Regions from separate parts of the Streptomyces sp. NPDC048516 genome, predicted to be linked through region 1. Evidence: riboswitches for the same ligand, from Rfam matches in the RefSeq annotation. Region 1 holds a riboswitch; the other holds the start of a gene.
What was found. Region 1 has a riboswitch for cyclic di-AMP ahead of ACGFR7_RS28695 (transglycosylase family protein). Riboswitches for the same ligand answer to the same signal wherever they lie in the genome.

Region 1 (9,374 bases):
CGCTTGCGGCCCCTTGGGGGCGGAGCCGGCGGCGGAGCCGTCCTGGACGATATAGCCGGTCTCGCCCGGCAGGAGGTAGTGCAGATGCCGCCGGGCCTGCTGGCGTACGAAGTCGGGGTCCTGCCAGCGGGCCTTCTGCTCGCGCAGCCGGTCGAGGGCGGCGCCCGCTTCCTGGGCCTTGCGACGCTGGTCGGCGATGTCGGAGCGCTGGGAGACGTACTGCCTTATCGGGTACGCCAGGGCGACCACCAGGGAGCACATCACCAGCGCCAGCAGGGCGGCGCGGCCGGTGAGGCGGTTGCGTCGGGGCGGGCGGGCGCGGTAGACGCGGGCGGCGGCCTGCTCGCCGAGCGCCTTGAGTCGGGTCGCGGTCGAGAACCGGTCCGCGGGCACGTCGCCTCCCCTTCACTGACGGACGCCTGACTGCTTCAAGCAGCTACGTCCCCGGCAACGGTACGGGACCGTCGCCGGGGACGTACGGGGTGCCGGGCGGTTGCCTCGCCCGATCGGCCCTCTGCCCCGGTCGGGCGGGCAGCGAGCCGTCTGCGGTCAGCTGCCGTGGCGGAACCGCGGGAAGGCGGAGCGGCCGGCGTAGACCGCGGCGTCGTCGAGGATCTCCTCGATGCGCAGCAGCTGGTTGTACTTGGCGACGCGCTCGGAGCGGGCCGGGGCGCCGGTCTTGATCTGGCCGCAGTTGGTGGCGACGGCGAGGTCGGCGATGGTGACGTCCTCGGTCTCACCGGAGCGGTGCGACATCATGCACTTGAAGCCGTTGCGCTGGGCCAGCTCGACGGCGTCCAGGGTCTCGGTCAGCGAGCCGATCTGGTTGACCTTCACCAGCAGCGCGTTGGCGGAGCCCTCCTCGATGCCGCGGGCCAGGCGCTCGGGGTTGGTGACGAACAGGTCGTCGCCGACGAGCTGGACCTTGGCACCGAGCTTGTCGGTGATGACCTTCCAGCCGGCCCAGTCGTCCTCGAACAGCGGGTCCTCGATGGAGACGAGCGGGTAGGCGTCCACCAGCTCCTCGTAGTACTCGGTCATCTCGGCGGCCGAGCGGTCCTTGCCCTCGAACTGGTACTTGCCGTCCTTGTAGAACTCGGAGGCGGCGACGTCCAGCGCGAGCGCGATGTCCTGGCCGGGGGCGTAACCGGCCTGCTTGACGGCCTCCAGGATGAGGTCCAGGGCCTCGCGGTTGGAGCCCAGGTTCGGGGCGAAGCCGCCCTCGTCACCGAGGCCGGTGGACAGCCCGCGCTCCTTCAGGACCTTCTTGAGGGTGTGGTAGACCTCGGCGCCCCAGCGCAGCGCCTCGGAGAAGGACTCCGCGCCGATCGGGGCGATCATGAACTCCTGGATGTCCACGTTGGAGTCGGCGTGCGAGCCGCCGTTCAGGATGTTCATCATCGGGACGGGCAGGACGTGCGCGTTCGGGCCGCCGAGGTAGCGGAACAGCGGGAGGTCGCTGGCCTCGGAGGCGGCGTGCGCGACGGCGAGGGAGACGCCGAGGATGGCGTTGGCGCCGAGCGAGCCCTTGTTGTCGGTGGCGTCCAGGTCGAACATGGCCTGGTCGATCAGCCGCTGCTCGGTGGCGTCGTAGCCGACGAGCTCCGGGCCGATCTGCTCGATGACGGCCAGGACGGCCTTCTCCACGCCCTTGCCCAGGTAGCGGTTCGGGTCGCCGTCACGAAGCTCGATGGCCTCGAAGGCGCCGGTGGAGGCGCCGGACGGCACGGCGGCACGGCCGGTGCTGCCGTCGTCGAGGCCGACCTCGACCTCGACCGTGGGATTACCTCGCGAGTCGAGAATTTCGCGGGCTACGACGACGTCGATCGACGGCACGTTGTCTCCTTCGTGGGTGTCTGGCGTTCTGCGCATGAGCCTAACGGCCCCGGGTGCGTCAGCCTGCCCTTGGCCCGCTCCGTGGGACGGAACGACCCGGAAAACTTCCCAAAGGCCCAGTTCGCTGGACATTTGAGGGCATTGTTCGCTGAACGGGAAAAACCTGGAACGGCGCCGGTCACCGGCGTGCGGCCACCTCGGCTGCGGCGGCCCGGTCACGGCGCCGGATGAGAGAAGCCCCGCCGCGGCGCGCTGGAGCAAGCGCGCGCCGGGCGGGGCTGTCACACCGGAAGCTGTCTCACAGCGGTCTCACACAGGAAGGGGGCCCGCCGCTCGAGCCCACCTGGTCCCGGTGAGAGGAGACTCAGACGTTGAGCTTCTGACCCGGGAAGATCAGGTTCGGGTTGCCGCCGATGACCGACTTGTTGGCCTTGTAGACGGACTTCCAGTCGCTGCCGTGCGCCTTGGCGATCTTGGCGAGGGTGTCGCCCGCCTTGACGGTGTAGTTGCCGTGGCCCATGGACTTGCGCTCGGTCGAGCGCGAGGCGTGCTGCTCGGGAGCGGCCGGGGCCTTCTTCGTCTCGGCCTTGGCGGAGCCCTGGTCCTGCTGGGGCGCGGACTTGGTCTGCGCGGAGCCGGAGGTGTCGACGTCGGCCGCGGGGCCGCCGGAGGTCAGGTTGCCGGCGCCGGCGCAGGACCAGGCGCCCGGGCCCTGGATGGCGAGGAGCTTCTCGGCGGCGGCGATCTGCTGGGACTTGCTGGCCAGGTCGGCGCGCGCGGCGTACTTGGTGCCACCGGCCGCGGCCCAGCTGGAGTTGGAGAACTGCAGGCCACCGTAGTAGCCGTTACCGGTGTTGATCGACCAGTTGCCGCCGGACTCGCACTGGGCGACCTTGTCCCAGGTGGAGACGGAGGCGGCGGAGGCGGAGGTGGCACCCATCAGCGGGACGGCCACGGCAGCTCCGGCGATGCCGGCGAGGGTGGCGACGCGGACGGCCTTGGACGGACGACGGTGCTTGCCCTTGATGATCAGCATGGTTGGTTCGTTTCCTCACCGACGCCTACGAGGTGAGCTGTCGGGTTCGGGCTGTGAGAATCGCCCGGCCGTGTGCGCGTGGCGCACGTGGCTTCACCCCAAGCCGGTTGACCCGCTTTCACGGGCGGGGCCGGCACTTACCTTGGTTCCCCCGCTCCTGCCTTCGGCGCTTGCGCGTCAAGTGCCTCCGATCACCGGCAGGACTCGGCGTGTGATCAAAGGGCCCGCTTTGGCGAGCGGTCCTGACGTTAAGCAGTAATGGGCTTGGGGTTCAAACCCCACCATCTGAACCAAGTTGACCGCTTTTGATCACGAGTGGGTCACATACTCGCAGGTGAACCCCGGTTTGCCGAGGCGGCACACACCGGGGTTCGCCTGAGTCAACGAGACCCTTGTCTCACTTTCCCAAAAGCGGTCGAACGGCGGCGAATTACCCCGCGGAGTGCCCGAGATCGAGCAGTTGGCCCGGCTTGATCAGGTCCGCGTCGGAGCCGATGACGTCCTCGTTGCGGTCGTAGAGGGCGGTCCAGCCGCCGGACAGCCGGTGGGCCGAGGCGATGGCTGACAGCGTGTCACCGGGGCGCACGGTGTAGTCGCCGTCGGCCGCCGGGCCGGTGCGCTCGGCGTCACCACGCGAGGCGTGCCGGCCGCCGGAGGACCTGCCGCCGCCGTCGGCACCCTCGTCGCCCGTGCCGCCGCGGTGCTTGCCCTTCGCGGGCGTCTCCCGCGGCGTGCCGGTGGTGTCCGTACGGCTGCCGCCGTCGGACGGGCCGCCGGAGGGCTCGTCGGAGGGTTCGCCGGACCGCGACGGGTCGTCGGACGGGTCGGCTGACGGGTCGGCGGACCGCGACGGGTCGTCGGCCCGGTCGCCCGGCGTCGCCGGGTCGGAGGCCCCGTCGCCGGGCTCGTGCGTCCCGGCTGAGTCCGAGGCGTCGGGCGACGGCGTCGGATCGGACGACTCGTCGCCGGGCCGGTCGTGCGTCCCGGTGGAGTCCGAGGCGTCAGGGGTGCCGGACGAGTCCCAGGGGTCCGGGGAGCCGCCGTCGTCCGACGGGTCGGGCGAGGGAGTGGCGGTGCTGCCCGGGTCGACCTCCGGCGCCTGGCCGTCCTTGGTCAGACCGGCGCTCACCGCACAGCTCGACCAGACGTCCGGGCCGCGGTGGTCGAGGATCGACTCGGCCACCGCGATCTGCTGGGAGCGGCTGGCGAGGTCGGGGCGCGAGGCGTAGGACGAGCCGCCGTAGCTGTCCCACAGCTCCTGGGTGAGCTGCAGCCCGCCGTAGTAGCTGTTGCCCGAAGCCGCGCTCCAGACGCCGCCGGTCTCACACTGGGCGACCTTGTCCCAGGTCGCGGTGTCGGCGGCGTGAGCGCCACTCGCGGCGAGCAGTGGCAGGGCGAAACCGGCGCCGGTCACTCCCGCCGTGACAAAGATGGCCGGTGCCTGGCGGGGTCGACGGTGTCGGCCGTTCCCGGAACGCATGCGGATGCCTTTCGCGCGGCGGTTGAGTTGTACGACGAGCTCTGCGAGCTGCTCGACGGGTTACCAGCCCGGCCGACGCGCACGAGGCGCACCGTTACACCGGTCCCCCACATCACCGCTTCGGCCGATCGGGCCAAGCCCGTCGATCGTCGGTGGAAAGGTAGCCGGGGTCACGGGTAGTCACAAGTCGGTGTAGTGCAGATCACGCGAAGGTCACGCGCCTGACTCTCTGTCACTTTTGACCTTGTTGCTGGTCAGGGCGTTCGGGCGGGAACTCCACCGGCAGCGACCGCAGTCCGCGCATGATGAGCCCGCCACGCCAGCGCAAGGCGTCCGGCTCCACGGCGAGCCGGAGGTCCGGGAGCCGGGTCAGCAGCGTCGCCAGAGCGGCCTGTCCTTCGAGCCGGGCGAGCGGCGCACCCAGGCAGTAGTGGATGCCGTGCCCGTACCCCAGGTGCTGGTTGTCACGACGGGTCAGATCCAGGACATCCGGCTCGGCGAAGCGCGCCGGATCGCGGTCGGCGGCGGCCAGCACCACCAGGACCGGGTCGCCCTTCGCGATCCGCTGCCCGCCCAGGGTCAGCTCCTGCGTCGCGAACCGCCAGGTCGCCAGCTCCACGGGGCCGTCGTAACGGAGCAGTTCCTCGATGCCGGTGGTGAGCAGATCGGTGTCGCCCGCCGTGATCGACTTCTGCAGCAGCTCGCGCTGGGCCGGGTGGCGCAGCAGGGCGTAGATGCCGTTACCGATCAAGTTCACGGTCGTCTCAAAACCGGCGAACAGCAAGATGAAGGCCATCGCGGCGGCCTCGTTCTCGGTGAGGTGCTCACCGTGGTCCGAGGCGCGGATCAGGCCGGAGATCAGATCCTCGTCCGCCTCCGCGGTGTCCCCCAGCGACTCGCGCTTACGGTGGATCAGCTCGGCGAGATAGCCGCGCATCTTCTTCACGGACCGGGCGACACCGCCGCGCGGCCCCCCGCCGTGCCGGATCATCATGCCCGCCCAGTCGCGGAAGTCGTCCTGGTCCTCGCGCGGCACCCCCAGCAGATCGCAGATCGCGTAGATGGGGAGCGGGAAGGCGAACTCATGGATGAGGTCGGCCTCGCCCTTCGCCGCGAACTGGTCGATGAGGTGGTCGGTCAGCTCCTGGACGCGCGGGGCGAAGGCGGCCACCCGGCGCGGGGTGAAGGCCTTCGAGACCAGCCGGCGCAGCCGGGTGTGGTCCGGTGGGTCGATGTTGAGCAGATGCGTCATCAGGTTGGCGCTGCGCTCACCGGGGATGCCGACCTTGCCCTTGCCGTGCGCGGCCTCGCTGTGGTGCACCGGGTTCTTCGACAGCCGGCCGTCGGCGAGCGCCTGCCGCGCCTCGGTGTAACGGGTCACCAGCCAGGCCTCGACGCCGCTGGGCAGCTCGGTCCGGTGCACCGGCGCATGCTCCCGCAGCCAGGCGTACGCGGGGTAGGGGTCGGCGGCGAACTCCCAGGTGAACAGCTCGGGGGCGGGCGCGGCGGGGCAGCCCGCGGGGGCGTCGGCGGCAGGGGATGGACGGCCCGCGGGGGCGTCGGAGGCGGGGCAGCCGGCGGAGGCGGGGACGTCCGGGCCAGGGCGGTCCGCGGAGTCGTCGGGGGCGGGGTGGCCCACGACGGCATCGGGGGCGGGGTGGCCCGCGGCGGCGTCCGCATCGGGGTGGACCGCGGAGGCGTCGGCATCGGGGTGGACCGCGGAGGCGTCGGCATCGGGGGCGTCGGGCTTGTCGTGCACCTTCCGACCGTAACCGTTGGGCACACCGTGGTGCGCCCGCGCGCTGTCCGGCGCCCGCCGCACCCCCTCGCACCCCCAGCGCTACGCCGGATCCACCCCCAGCCCCGTCAGGAACGCCACGGCCGCCGGCGAGGGGCCGAGACCGCTCCACACCACCCGCTCGGTGCGCTCGGGCGCCGGCCGCACCCGCACGATGTGCAGCCCACCCAGCTCGGAAGCGATGGCCTCCGGCACCATCCCGACACCCAGGCCCGCCCGCACCAGCTTCGCCAGGAACTCGACGGTGGTCACCTCGAACGCCACCTCCGACGTCAGCCCCGCCGCACGGAACGCCTCATCGCGCTGCCTGCGGGCCGCGGACCCCGCCGTGAAGTCGACGAACGTCTCCCGCGCCATCCGCGACAGCGTGGTCCACTCCCGCTCCGCCAGCGGATGCCCCGGCGGCACCACGGCGACCAGTTCACCGCGCGCCAGCTCCTTCTCCCGTACGCCGACGGTGCGGGCGCCGGGCACCAGCCCGACGAAGGCGACGTCCAGGGCGCCCTGCCGCACCTGTTCGAGGAGCCGGTCACTCATCTCCATCTGCAGACTGATCCGCACCCCGGGACAGCGCGTCCGGAAAGCGCCCAGCTCACGGGCCAGATCCACGGCCGCGACGGTGGAGATCGCACCGACGGCCAGCCGCCCGCGCACCTCCCCGGTCGCCGCCGCCACCTCGGCGCGGGCCCGTTCGGCGGCCTCCAGCGCCTGCCGCGCCACCGGAACGAAGGCCTCACCGGCGGTCGTCAGCCGGACCCTGCGGCTGGTCCGGTCGAAGAGCCGGGCCCCGAGCTCCTTCTCCAGCCGGGCGATCTGATGACTGAGCGCGGACTGCACCACATGGCAGCGCTCGGCGGCCCGGGTGAACCCACCGGCCTCGGCCACCGCGACCACATAGCGCATCTGCTGGAGCTCCATGCCACCGATCCTAGGAGCAGCCATCTCCTTTCACGATGGATGAGATGACAACAATGTGTTGGACTCATCGATGGCCCGGGCCCAGGCTGGGAGACGCCCGCCGCCACGGTGGCCGTGGGCACCGCACGGGAGGGCATCTGATGGAGACCGAGCGCATGACCGGGCGCATACCGGAGGCGGCCGCCGGGGGCCCGGCGGACCCGCGGCCGGGCCTGGGGCGCGGCACGCTGCTGCTGATGGCGGTCGCCACCGGACTGTCCGTCGCGGGCAACTACTTCGCCCAGCCGCTGCTGGACGTCATCGGCCGCGATCTGCACTTGTCCGCGTCCACCTCCGCGCTGGTCGTCACCGTCGCCCAGGTCGGCTACGGCCTCGGCCTGCTGCTGCTCGTCCCGCTCGGCGATCTGCTGGAGCGGCGCCGGCTCGCCGTCACCCTGACCACGGCGACCGCGGCCTTCCTCACCGTCACCGCGAGCGCGCCGAACGCCGCCCTCCTGCTGACCGGCACCGCACTGACCGGACTGGCCTCGGTCGCCGCCCAGGTCGTGGTGCCCTACGCGGCGACCCTCGCGGCGCCCGCCGAACGCGGCCGGACCGTCGGCACCGTCATGACCGGGCTGCTGCTGGGCATCCTGCTGGCCCGTACGGCGGCCGGTCTCCTCGCCGAGCTGGGCGGCTGGCGCACCGTGTATTGGGTCAACGCGGCGCTGATGCTGCTGATGGCGGTGCTGCTGCGGCTCCGGCTGCCCGCACTGCGCACCCCCGCCGGGCTGCGCTATCCGGCGCTGCTGCGCTCCACGCTGGCGCTGTTCGCCCAGGAGCCGGTGCTGCGGTGGCGCGGTGCGCTGGGCGCCCTGACCTTCGCGGGCTTCAGCGTGCTGTGGACCGCGCTGGCGTTCTTGATGTCCGGCCCGGCCTACGGCTGGCAGGAGTCGGCCATCGGTCTGCTGGGGCTGGTGGGCGCGGCCGGTTCGCTGTCCGCCTCGGTGGCCGGACGGCTGGCGGACCGCGGTCTGGCGCACCGTGTCACCGGCGCCGCGGCCTTCCTGCTCCTGGGGTCCTGGGGCCTGCTCGCGGCCGGCGGGGCGGGCGGAGCCTGGTCGCTGGCGGCGCTGCTGGCCGGGGTGATCGTGCTGGACCTGTCCGCGCAGGCGGTGCACATCAGCAACCAGAACCTGGTCTACGCGGTACGCCCCGAGGCCCGCAACCGCCTCAACTCGGCCTATATGACCAGCTACTTCGTGGGCGGGGCGGTCGGTTCGGCGCTGACGTCGGTGGTGTGGGGCGTCGGCGGCTGGGGCGGGGTGTGCGCGCTGGGCGCCGCACTGGCGGTGACGGTCGCGGCGCTCTGGCTCGCCGACCGGCTACGGCACCGTCGCAGGACGGCGAGCTGCTCCGCGGAGCGGGAAGCGTCGGCCACCGGCGAAACGGCAGCTCCGCTCACGTCATGACGGGGGCGGCGGCTCGGGTCACGTCGTGACAGGGCGGCGCCCCCGGCCTGAGACGACTCCGGACTCGGACAGTCTCCGGCCTCGGACGGCCCTGGTCTTCGACGGCCCCGGTCTCCGACAGCCCTGGTCTCAGACGGCCCCGGTCCCGGCCTCGCCCTCGGCAGCCACCACCGCATCCCGGTAGGCCCGTGCCGCCGCGCGCAGTGCCGCCTCCGGGTCCACCCCCTCCGCCTCGGCCCGCATCGCCAGCGCCAGGAGCTCGTACCCGATGCCCTGGCCGGCCGGGGGTGCCACCTCGAGCCCTGCCGTACGGGCGCGCGCGGCGAGCTTCGCCGCCAGCGCCAGGCCGGGCTGGGCCAGCGGAACGCCCTCGGTCACCGAATCGCGCTGCTTCTCCTCCGCCTTCACCCGCAGCCACTGCGCCCTGACGTCCTCCGGGGTCGCCGCGTCCGCCTCCCCGAAGACATGGGGATGGCGGCGGATCAGCTTCTCGACGATCCCGCCCGCGACATCGTCGAGGGAGAACGGCTCATCGGGGTCGTCCTGGGCGATCCGGGCATGGAAGACGACCTGGAGGAGGACATCGCCCAACTCCTCGCGCAGCGCCTCGCGATCGTCCTCCTCAATGGCCTCGACCAGCTCGTACGCCTCCTCGATGCCGTACTTGGCGAGGTCGCGGTGCGTACGGATGCTGCTCCAGGGGCAGGCGGCGCGGATCTGGTCCATGACCTGGACGAGGTCGAGCAGCCGGGCGCCGGGCAGGTCGTAGGAGCCGGGCAGCAGCTCCAGGTCCGGCATGGTCTCGCGGCCGGAACCGGCCAGCCGGGCCAGGCCGTCGGTCAGCGCGCTCTCGCC
Region 2 (9,374 bases), on a different contig from region 1:
GGCGGCTGCGGGGGCTCCGCGGAGCGGGCGGACGCGGGGGCCGGACCGGCGGGACGGACCGGCTCGTCCCGGGCGGGCACCGCGGGCTCGGGCGACTGCGCCGGTGCCGGTGCCGGTGCCGGTGCCGGTGCCGGTGCCGGTGCCGCAAGGGTCTCGGCCAGGTCGTCCATGGCGAGGTGGACGACCGTCACCGGCTTCTCCGGATGCGCCTCGGCCGCCGTCCGCAGCGCGCCGGCGAGTGCGGCGCCTTCACTGTCGGCCGGGGAGACGGCGGCCCCCTCCCCCACCCAGGGGATGGCCGTGACGACCACGGCATCGCAGCCGTCGCCGGACAGGGCCTCGTCGAGCGCGGCCCGGAAGTGGTCCGGTGTCGCCGCGGAGGGCAGCACACGGGGGCTCTGCGGGCGCAGTCTTTCGGTCAGGCAGGCGTCGTAGGCGAGCAGCGCCAGCGACTCGGAGTTGCCGAGGATGGCGATGCGCGGGCCGGCCGGCAGCGGCTGGGAAGCCAGCAGCAGACCGGCGTCGATCAGCTCCGTGACCGTGTCGACGCGGATCACCCCGGCCTGGCGCATCAGGGCGGCGACGGTGCTGTCGGGGACGCGGACCGTGGGCACGGCGTGACCGGGCGGGGCGGTGCCGTTGTGCCGGGCCCCCTTGGCGACCACGACCGGTTTGACGGCGGCGGTACGGCGGGCGAGCCGGGCGAATTTGCGCGGGTTGCCGATGGACTCCAGGTAGAGGATCACGACATCGGTGTCCGGGTCGTCGTACCAGTACTGGAGCAGGTCGTTGCCGGAGACGTCGGCGCGGTTGCCGGCCGAGACGAAGGCGGAGATACCGGCGATCCCACCGTCACCGGGGCCGCGCGCATGCAGTCCGCTGAGCAGGGCGATACCGATGGCACCGGACTGGGTGAACAGGCCGATGTGGCCGGCGCCGGGCATCCGGGGCGCGAGGGAGGCGTTCAGCCGGACGTCGGTGGCGGTGTTGATCAGGCCGAAGGCGTTGGGCCCGATGAGCCGCATGCCGTACGAGCGGGCCTGGCGCAGCAGTGCACGCTGCCGCTCCCGGCCGTCCGGGCCCGCCTCGGCGTAACCGGAGGAAAGGATCAGCACGCCCTGGACACCGTGTTCGCCGCAGTCACGGACCACGTCGGGAACGCTGTCCGCGGGGACGGCGATGACGGCGAGGTCCACCGGGCCGGGGATCTCCCGCAGGGCGCGGACGGCCGGCACCCCTTCGGGCCGCAGCCGCTGCATGCCTTCGGGGAAGGCGTGGTTGACGGCGTGCACCCGGCCCGTGAAGCCGGATTCCAGGAGGCTGCGCAGCGCGGTGCGCCCGACGCCTCCGGGGGCACGGCCGGCGCCGATGACGGCGACCGAGCCAGGGGCGAGCAGCCGCTGCACGGAGCGGGCCTCGGCGCGCTGCTCGCGGCCGCGCATCACGGCCATGGACTGCTCGGTCGGCTCCAGATCGAACTCGAGGCGGACCACGCCGTCTTCGAAGGTGCGCTTGTGGGTGTAGCCGGCGTCCGTGAAGACCTTGATCATCTTGGAGTTCGCGGGGAGCACCTCGGCGGCGAACCGGCGGATGCCACGTTCGCGGGCGACGGCCGCGATGTGCTCCAGGAGGGCGGAGGCGACACCGCGGCCCTGGTGGGCGTCCTGGACGAGGAAGGCGACCTCGGCCTGGTCGTCCTCGGGGCTCTTGGCGGGCAGCCCCTGGTCGCTGATCCGGTCGTAGCGGACGGTGGCGATGAACTCGCCGCCGACGGTGGCGGCGAGCCCTACCCGGTCGATGTAGTCGTGGTGGGTGAAACGGTGCACATCGCGGTTGGACAGGCGCGGATAGGGAGCGAAGAAGCGGTAGTACTTCGACTCGTCCGAGACCTGTTCGTAGAAGGAGACCAGCCGTTCGGCGTCGTCGGGGGTGATGGGGCGGATCCGCGCCGTACCACCGTCACGCAGCACCACGTCGGCTTCCCAGTGGGTCGGGTACGCGTGGTCCTGCGGCTTGTGCATGCGCACAGCGTACGACCGGCCACCGACAACCGGCTCGGCGCGCGTACGCTCGGGGTGCGGGGCAAGCTGAGGTTGCCGTACGGGCGTACGCTCCGGTCGGCCTGCCGGGCCTCCCTTGGGGAGACCAATGGCCGCAAAAGGCCAGGACAAAGGGCTGCCCAGCACCCTTGGCAGCGTGAGAGACTGGTCTAGACAACAGTCACGACTTTGAAGGGCAACACCATGGCAGAGCGCCGCGTCAATGTCGGTTGGGCCGAGGGCCTGCACGCCCGCCCCGCGTCGATCTTCGTCCGTGCGGCCACCGCCTCCGGCGTCCCCATGACGATCGCCAAGGCTGATGGCAACCCCGTCAATGCGGCCTCCATGCTCGCGGTCCTGGGCCTGGGCGCCCAGGGTGGCGAGGAGATCGTGCTGGCCTCCGACGCCGAGGGCGCCGAGGAGGCACTCGACCGTCTGGCCAAGCTCGTCGCCGAGGGTCTCGAGGAGCTCCCCGAGACCGTCTGAGTTCCCCAGGACTTCTGCTGCGGCGGCCCCGCCGCGGTGACCGGTGACCGGTTGCCGCGGCGGGGCCGTTTTCGCTGTGCCGGGACCTTCGCCGCACCGGATTACCCCCATACCGGAATCCGTTCGCTACGCCCGGGATATCGGAGACGATTCCTTGATATCGAGGGCGCAAGGAAAAGTGTGCGCTATCGGATCCCTCCGGTGCCGCACCTATGGCAGCGCGTATGCCGGCGCAGCACGTATGGCGGCACACATACCCACTGAATGCCGGCGGGGAGGAAAACGCGGTCTCGCACCCCGAATCCCATTCCGCGCTTCTTTGTATACGGGGCGATTGTTAAGGGCGGGCACGGACCGTGTTGACGGGCGGTTTCGGATCCCTCACCTCTGTTTTGGCGGGGCGCCGGAGCCGGTACACCGGGAGGGAGCGCTCGACATGAGCCGCCATCAGGGCACGGGCCCGTTCCGCATCCCCCCGGGCCACCGCGTCCAGCACCGCGCCGTGTTCGTCCCACGACTCCCGCGTACGGGCGGGCAGCTCCACGGCGTACATCCACTCGATCTTGCGCCGTAGCTGGGTCAGCAACGCCGTCAGGCTGGGGCTGCCGGCCGCCTGGGCCAGCGTCTCGTGGAACCAGCCGTCCAGTTGGCGCAGATCCGCCGGGCTGCCGTGACGGGCTCGCTCGCGGCCGAGCCGTACCAGGCCGCGGAGGACCTTGAGGTGGGCCGGGCTACGGCGGATGGCCGCGCGTGCGGCTCCCAGCGGCTCCAACAGGGCGCGGACGTCGAGGAGATCGGCGGCCTCCTGCTCGGTGGGCTCGGCGACGCAGGCGCCCGCGTGGTGGCGGGTGGTGACAAAACCTTCGGACTGCAGAGTCCGCAGGGCTTCACGGACCGGCACCCTGGAGACGCCGTACCGGGCCGCAAGGATCTCTTCGATCAGCCGGCTCCCCGGCGCCAGCGCACCGGAGACAATGTCATCGCGAATCGCCGTGCACACCGCATGAGCGGAAATATGGCCTCGCATCTTCCGTGCCTCCGCCGTAATCCCCTGGAAACGTCGCCGGTCGGCGACTATTCCGTGACTCTATTCGACCGGAACGCCTTTTCGGCGGGCTCCGGTTATTCAGGGAAATTTTTTGGCCGGAAGTGGGCGGGAGGGCACGGCGTATCCCCTGCACACCGACCCGGCACCGGATACAGCGAAGCCCCGGCCGTGGAGCCGGGGCTTCGGGCGGACGCTCGGTCCGGTGGCACGCGGCCCCGGTGAGGAGCGCGGGCGGGCGAGACGGAAGATCAGACCTTGACGCCGTGCGAGTGCAGGTACGCGATGGGGTCGATGTCCGAGCCGTAGTCGGCGCCGGTACGGGCCTCGAAGTGCAGGTGCGGGCCGGTGGCGTTGCCGGTGGCGCCGGAGAGGCCGATCTGCTGGCCCGGGGTGACGTGCTGGCCGACCGAGACGCCGAGCGACGACAGGTGGCCGTACTGGGTGTACGTACCGTCGTTCATCTTGATCACGATGTTGTTGCCGTACGAGCCGCCCCAGCCGGCCTCGACGACGGTGCCCGTGCCGACGGCGTGGACGGAGGTGCCGGAGGCGGCGTGGAAGTCGATGCCGGTGTGGCTGCCCGAGGACCACAGGCCGCTGGAGGCCTTGTAGGAGGTGGACACGTAGGAGTCGGCAACGGGGGCGACGAAGGTGTTGAGGCGCTTGCGCTCCGCCTCGCGGGCGGCGCGCTCCTTGGCCTTGCGGGCGGCCTCGACGCGCCGCTTGGCCTCCTCGGCCTGCTTCTTGGCCACGGCCTCGGCCTTCGCCTTCGCCGCCGCGGCCTCCGCTTCGGCCTGCTGCGCGTCGGCCTGGGCCTCGACATGGTTGGCGAGCTCGTCACCGAGCACGACCGCCTGCTGCAGACCGGTGTCGTGGGCGCGGGCCTCGTCCGTGGCCGCCAGCGCCGGCGAGGCCACGGAGGCGACCACGCCGCCGGCCGCGAGGGTGGCTATGCCGGCGATGTTGCGGGTCGTCCGAACGGGGCGGCTCGTACGACGGTGCTTCCCGGTGGCACGGATGAACGCCATGTACTGGCTTGTCCTTTCCCTCCTTCTCGCCTACCGGGTTAGCTGACGGGTTCGGAGCAGGAAGGTCTCCTACGGGCTCCTCCGGAGGGGAGTCCGATTCACCCCAAGGGACTCTGGGTCCCCGGCTCCCCTGGCTCGCGCCGTACGGGGACTCGGCGATGACTGTCCGGTGCCACGGTTGTGGCGGACTTGTGACGAACAGCCGGACCGACGCTAGACGGGGCAACTTTCAATCGGCAAACAGAACCGCTTTTTTGTGCGGGATGCCACAAGAACCGGCGCACCGGCCGCAATAAACCGGACATACGGCAACTCCCGTGGCAGACCATCGCCACGGGAGTTGCTTTGTCGATATGTGACCTTCCGTCACACGGGTGGCACTAGGCGCCGATGACCGTCACCTCACCGATGCCCAGCGCCTTGCTGGGCTCGGCGATCTGTGCCGCATCGCCCACCAGGACCGTCACCAGCCGGTCCACAGGGAAGGCGTTGACGGCCGCCGCGGTCGCCTCGACCGTGCCGGTCTCCGCGAGGCGGACGTAAAGCTGCGCCTGGAAGTCGTCCGGCAGGTGCTGCTCCACCTGGTCGGCGAGGGTGCCGGCGACGGCTGCCGCGGTCTCGTACTTCAGCGGCGCGACCCCGACGAGGTTCTGTACGGCGACATCCCGCTCGTCGTCCGTCAGCCCCTCTGCCGCGAGGGTGCGCAGCACGTTCCACAGGTCGTCGAGCGCCGGGACGGTGGAGGCGGTGTCCACCGAACCGCTGATGGCCAGCAGCGAGGCTCCCGTGGCCCCCTCGGGGGACGTGGGAGCGGTGGAGCGAAGCACCTGGCCGAAGGCGCGCACCCCGTAGGTGTAGCCCTTCTCCTCGCGCAGAACACGGTCCAGACGGGAGGTGAGGGTGCCGCCCAGGCAGTATGTGCCGAGGACCTGCGCGGGCCACACCCGGTCGTGCCGGTCGGCGCCGATACGCCCGATGAGCAGCTGTGTCTGGACGGCGCCGGGGCGGTCCACGATCACCACACGGCCGGTGTCGTCGGCGACGATCGGCGAGGCCTTCAGCGGCTCGGCCGACGAGCCGCTCCACGCGCCGAGCGTCTCGGCGAGCGCGGCGTCCAGGTCGACCCCGGTGAAGTCACCGACGATGACGGCAGTGGCCGTGGCGGGCCGTACATGGGCGTCGTAGAAGGCGCGGACGGCCGCGGCATCGACGCGTCCGACGGTCTCCTCGGTGCCCTGGCGCGGCCGTGACATACGGGACGTCGCCGGGAACAGTTCCTTGGACAGCGCCATCGCCGCGCGCCGGGCCGGGTTGGCGAGCTCGTGCGGGATCTCGTCGAGACGGTTGCGCACCAGCCGCTCGACCTCGCTCTCCGGGAAGGCGGGCGCGCGCAGCGCGTCGGCGAGCAGGCCGAGCGCACGCGGCAGCCGGGACGCCGGCACCTCGAGGGACACCCGTACACCGGGGTGGTCGGCGTGCGCGTCCAGAGTGGCACCGCAGCGCTCCAGCTCGGCGGCGAACTCCTCCGCGTCGTGCTTGTCGGTGCCCTCGGACAGGGCGCGCGCCATGATCGTGGCGACGCCGTCCAGGCCCTCGGGTTCGGCCTCCAGCGGAGCGACGAGGTTGATCTCGACGGCGACGACCTGCTGGCCGGGGCGGTGGCTGGTCAGGAGGGTGAGCCCGTTGGGCAGTTGGCTGCGGTCGGGGGCCGGGAAGGCCCACGGCCTGGGCGCGCCGCCCTGGGGCTGCGGGTGAAAGTCCATGCTGCACACGGGGGAATCGGCGTGGGTGGTGGCGTCGCTCACTGGTCCGCCTCCCCTTCCTCGGTGTCGGCGGCGTCGGTCGGCTCGGTGGGCTCGTAGACGAGCACCGCGCGGTTGTCGGGGCGCAGCCGGGCCTTGGCGACCGCCTGCACCTCCTCGGGAGTGATGTCCAGAACCCGCTGCACTGCGGTCAGCGCCAGCTGCGGGTCGCCGAACAGGACGGCGAAGCGGCACAGTTCGTCGGCGCGGCCGCTGACCGTGGCCAGCCGGTCCAGCCATTCGCGCTCCAGCTGGGCCTGTGCCCGCTCCATCTCCTCCGGGGTCGGGCCCTCGGCGGCAAAGCGGGCCAGCTCCTCGTCGACCGCGCGCTCGATGCCGGGGACCTCCACTCCGCCGGACGTCTTCACGTCCAGCCAGCCCAGCGAGGGTGCGCCGGCCAGCCGCAGCAGGCCGAAGCCGGCCGCCACGGCGCTGCGGTCACGGCGCACCAGCCGGTTGTACAGGCGGGAGGACTCGCCGCCGCCCAGGACGGTCAGCGCGAGGTCGGCGGCGTCCGCCTCACGAGTACCGTCGTGCGGCAGGCGGTAGGCGGCCATGAGGGCCCGGGCGGGCACGTCCTCCTCGACGACCTCGCGCAGCTCACCGCCGATGACGTCGGGAAGCGCGCCGTCCCGCGGCGTCTGCTTGCCGTCGTGCGCGGGGATCGAGCCGAAGTACTTCTCGACCCAGGCCAGCGTCTGCTCGGGGTCGATGTCACCCACGATCGACAGGACGACGTTGTTGGGCGCGTAATACGTCCGGAAGAACGCCCGCGCGTCCTCCAGGGAGGCCGCGTCCAGATCGGCCATCGACCCGATGGGCGTGTGGTGGTACGGGTGGCCCTCGGGGTACACCATGGCCGTCAGCTTTTCGAAGGCCGTGCCGTAGGGGACGTTGTCGTAGCGCTGGCGGCGCTCGTTCTTGACGACGTCACGCTGGTTTTCCATGGACTCGTCGTCGAGCGCGGTCAGCAGTGAGCCCATCCGGTCGGCCTCCAGCCAGAGCGCGAGCTCCAGCTCGTGGGCGGGCATGGTCTCGAAGTAGTTGGTGCGCTCGAAGCTCGTGGTGCCGTTGAGCGAACCGCCGGCGCCCTGCACCAGCTCGAAGTGGCCGTTGCCCTTCACCTGCGCGGAGCCCTGGAACATCAGGTGCTCGAAGAGGTGAGCCAGGCCCGTACGGCCCTTGACCTCGTGGCGGGAGCCGACGTCGTACCACAGGCAGACCGCTGCGACCGGCGTCAGGTGGTCTTCGGAGAGCACCACGCGCAGGCCGTTGGCCAGCCGGTGCTCGGTCGCTGTCAGGCCGCCGGAGCCGGCTTGTTCTGTGGCCGTGTGACCCATGGGCATGTACGTCCCTTCGATCCGCTTGCGAGGAAGTTCTGTCACTGTATGCAAGCGCGTCGGCATCTGGCGAAGTCACCGGGCGGCCGGCCCGGGACCCGCTCCGTGCGCGACCCCGCAGGAGCTGAAGGGGGAGTCGCGGTCGGCGTTGTCAGTGGGGCGGTCCACAATGGTCCGCGTCAGACTCAGACATACTCGCGGGTCGATCCCTCAGCTGGTTGACCCGACTGGTTGACCGTTGTCCGATGCCGCCTCCCCGGCATCGGCAGTAGACGCAGCAGAAGGAGCCGCAGCCGCGATGGCCCGCCGCAGCACGAAGACCCCGCCGCCGGACGACTTCGAGGAGAGGATCCTCGACATCGACGTCGTCGACGAGATGCAGGGTTCCTTCCTCGAGTACGCGTATTCGGTCATCTACTCGCGCGCCCTCCCGGACGCCCGCGACGGTCTCAAGCCCGTGCACCGCCGCATCCTGTACCAGATGAACGAGATGGGGCTCCGGCCCGAACGCGGTTACGTCAAGTGCGCCCGCGTCGTCGGCGAGGTGATGGGTAAGCTCCATCCGCACGGCGACGCGTCGATCTACGACGCCCTGGTGCGCATGGCACAGCCGTTCTCCATGCGGCTGCCGCTCGTCGACGGCCACGGCAACTTCGGTTCGCTGGGCAATGACGACCCGCCCGCCGCGATGCGGTACACCGAGTGCCGGATGGCGTCCGCGACGTCCCTGATGACGGAGTCCATCGAAGAGGACACCGTCGACTTCGCGCCGAACTACGACGGCCAGGAGCAGGAACCGGTCGCCCTCCCTGCCGCGTATCCGAACCTCCTGGTCAACGGCGCGTCCGGCATCGCCGTCGGTATGGCGACGAACATGCCGCCGCACAACCTGGGCGAGGTCATCGCCGCGGCCCGCCATCTGATCAAGCATCCCGACGCCGATCTCGACACCCTGATGCGTTTCGTGCCGGGTCCGGACCTGCCGACAGGGGGCCGGATCGTGGGCCTCGGCGGCGTACGGGACGCGTACGAGAAGGGCCGCGGCACGTTCAAGATCCGCGCGACGGTCGCGGTGGAGAACGTCACCGCTCGCCGCAAGGGCCTGGTCATCACCGAACTCCCCTTCGCCGTCGGCCCCGAGAAGGTCATCTCCAAGATCAAGGACCTGGTCGGTTCGAAGAAGCTCCAGGGCATCGCGGACGTCAAGGACCTCACCGACCGCGAGCACGGCCTGCGGCTGGTGATCGAGATCAAGAACGGCTTCAACCCCGAGGCCGTATTGGAGCAGCTCTACAAGCTCACGCCGATGGAGGAGTCCTTCGGCATCAACAACGTCGCGCTGGTGGACGGCCAGCCGCTGACGCTGGGCCTCAAGGAGCTGCTGGAGGTCTACGTCGACCACCGCTTCAACGTGGTGCGGCGGCGCAGCGAGTTCCGGCGGACCAAGCGGCGCGACCGTCTCCACCTCGTCGAGGGCCTGCTGACGGCCCTGGTGGACATCGACGAGGTGATCCGGCTCATCCGCTCCAGCGAGAACAGCGCACAGGCCAAGGAGCGGCTGATCGAGCGCTTCTCGCTGAGCGACATCCAGACGCAGTACATCCTCGACACCCCGCTGCGCCGGCTGACCA

Region 2: linked by a shared signal. The riboswitch ahead of ACGFR7_RS30005 (M23 family metallopeptidase) and the one ahead of ACGFR7_RS28695 (transglycosylase family protein) in region 1 are both predicted to bind cyclic di-AMP.

The regions. Positions count from the first base shown of each region.
Region 1 is NZ_JBICWS010000017.1:25,153-34,526, reverse strand. Features, by position in the region: gene ACGFR7_RS28705 (septum formation initiator family protein) at 1-393, opposite strand, end outside; gene eno (phosphopyruvate hydratase) at 550-1,872, opposite strand; gene ACGFR7_RS28695 (transglycosylase family protein) at 2,201-2,872, opposite strand; cyclic di-AMP (ydaO/yuaA leader) riboswitch at 2,880-3,051, opposite strand; gene ACGFR7_RS28690 (transglycosylase family protein) at 3,303-4,286, opposite strand; gene ACGFR7_RS28685 (cytochrome P450) at 4,585-5,841, opposite strand; gene ACGFR7_RS28680 (LysR family transcriptional regulator) at 6,193-7,068, opposite strand; gene ACGFR7_RS28675 (MFS transporter) at 7,224-8,519, shown strand; gene ACGFR7_RS28670 (nucleoside triphosphate pyrophosphohydrolase) at 8,649-9,374, opposite strand, start outside.
Region 2 is NZ_JBICWS010000019.1:16,825-26,198, forward strand. Features, by position in the region: gene ACGFR7_RS29990 (GNAT family N-acetyltransferase) at 1-2,021, opposite strand, end outside; gene ACGFR7_RS29995 (HPr family phosphocarrier protein) at 2,244-2,525, shown strand; gene ACGFR7_RS30000 (GntR family transcriptional regulator) at 2,863-3,552, opposite strand; gene ACGFR7_RS30005 (M23 family metallopeptidase) at 3,822-4,601, opposite strand; cyclic di-AMP (ydaO/yuaA leader) riboswitch at 4,614-4,769, opposite strand; gene ACGFR7_RS30010 (M16 family metallopeptidase) at 4,982-6,364, opposite strand; gene ACGFR7_RS30015 (M16 family metallopeptidase) at 6,403-7,743, opposite strand; gene ACGFR7_RS30020 (DNA topoisomerase (ATP-hydrolyzing) subunit A) at 8,042-9,374, shown strand, end outside.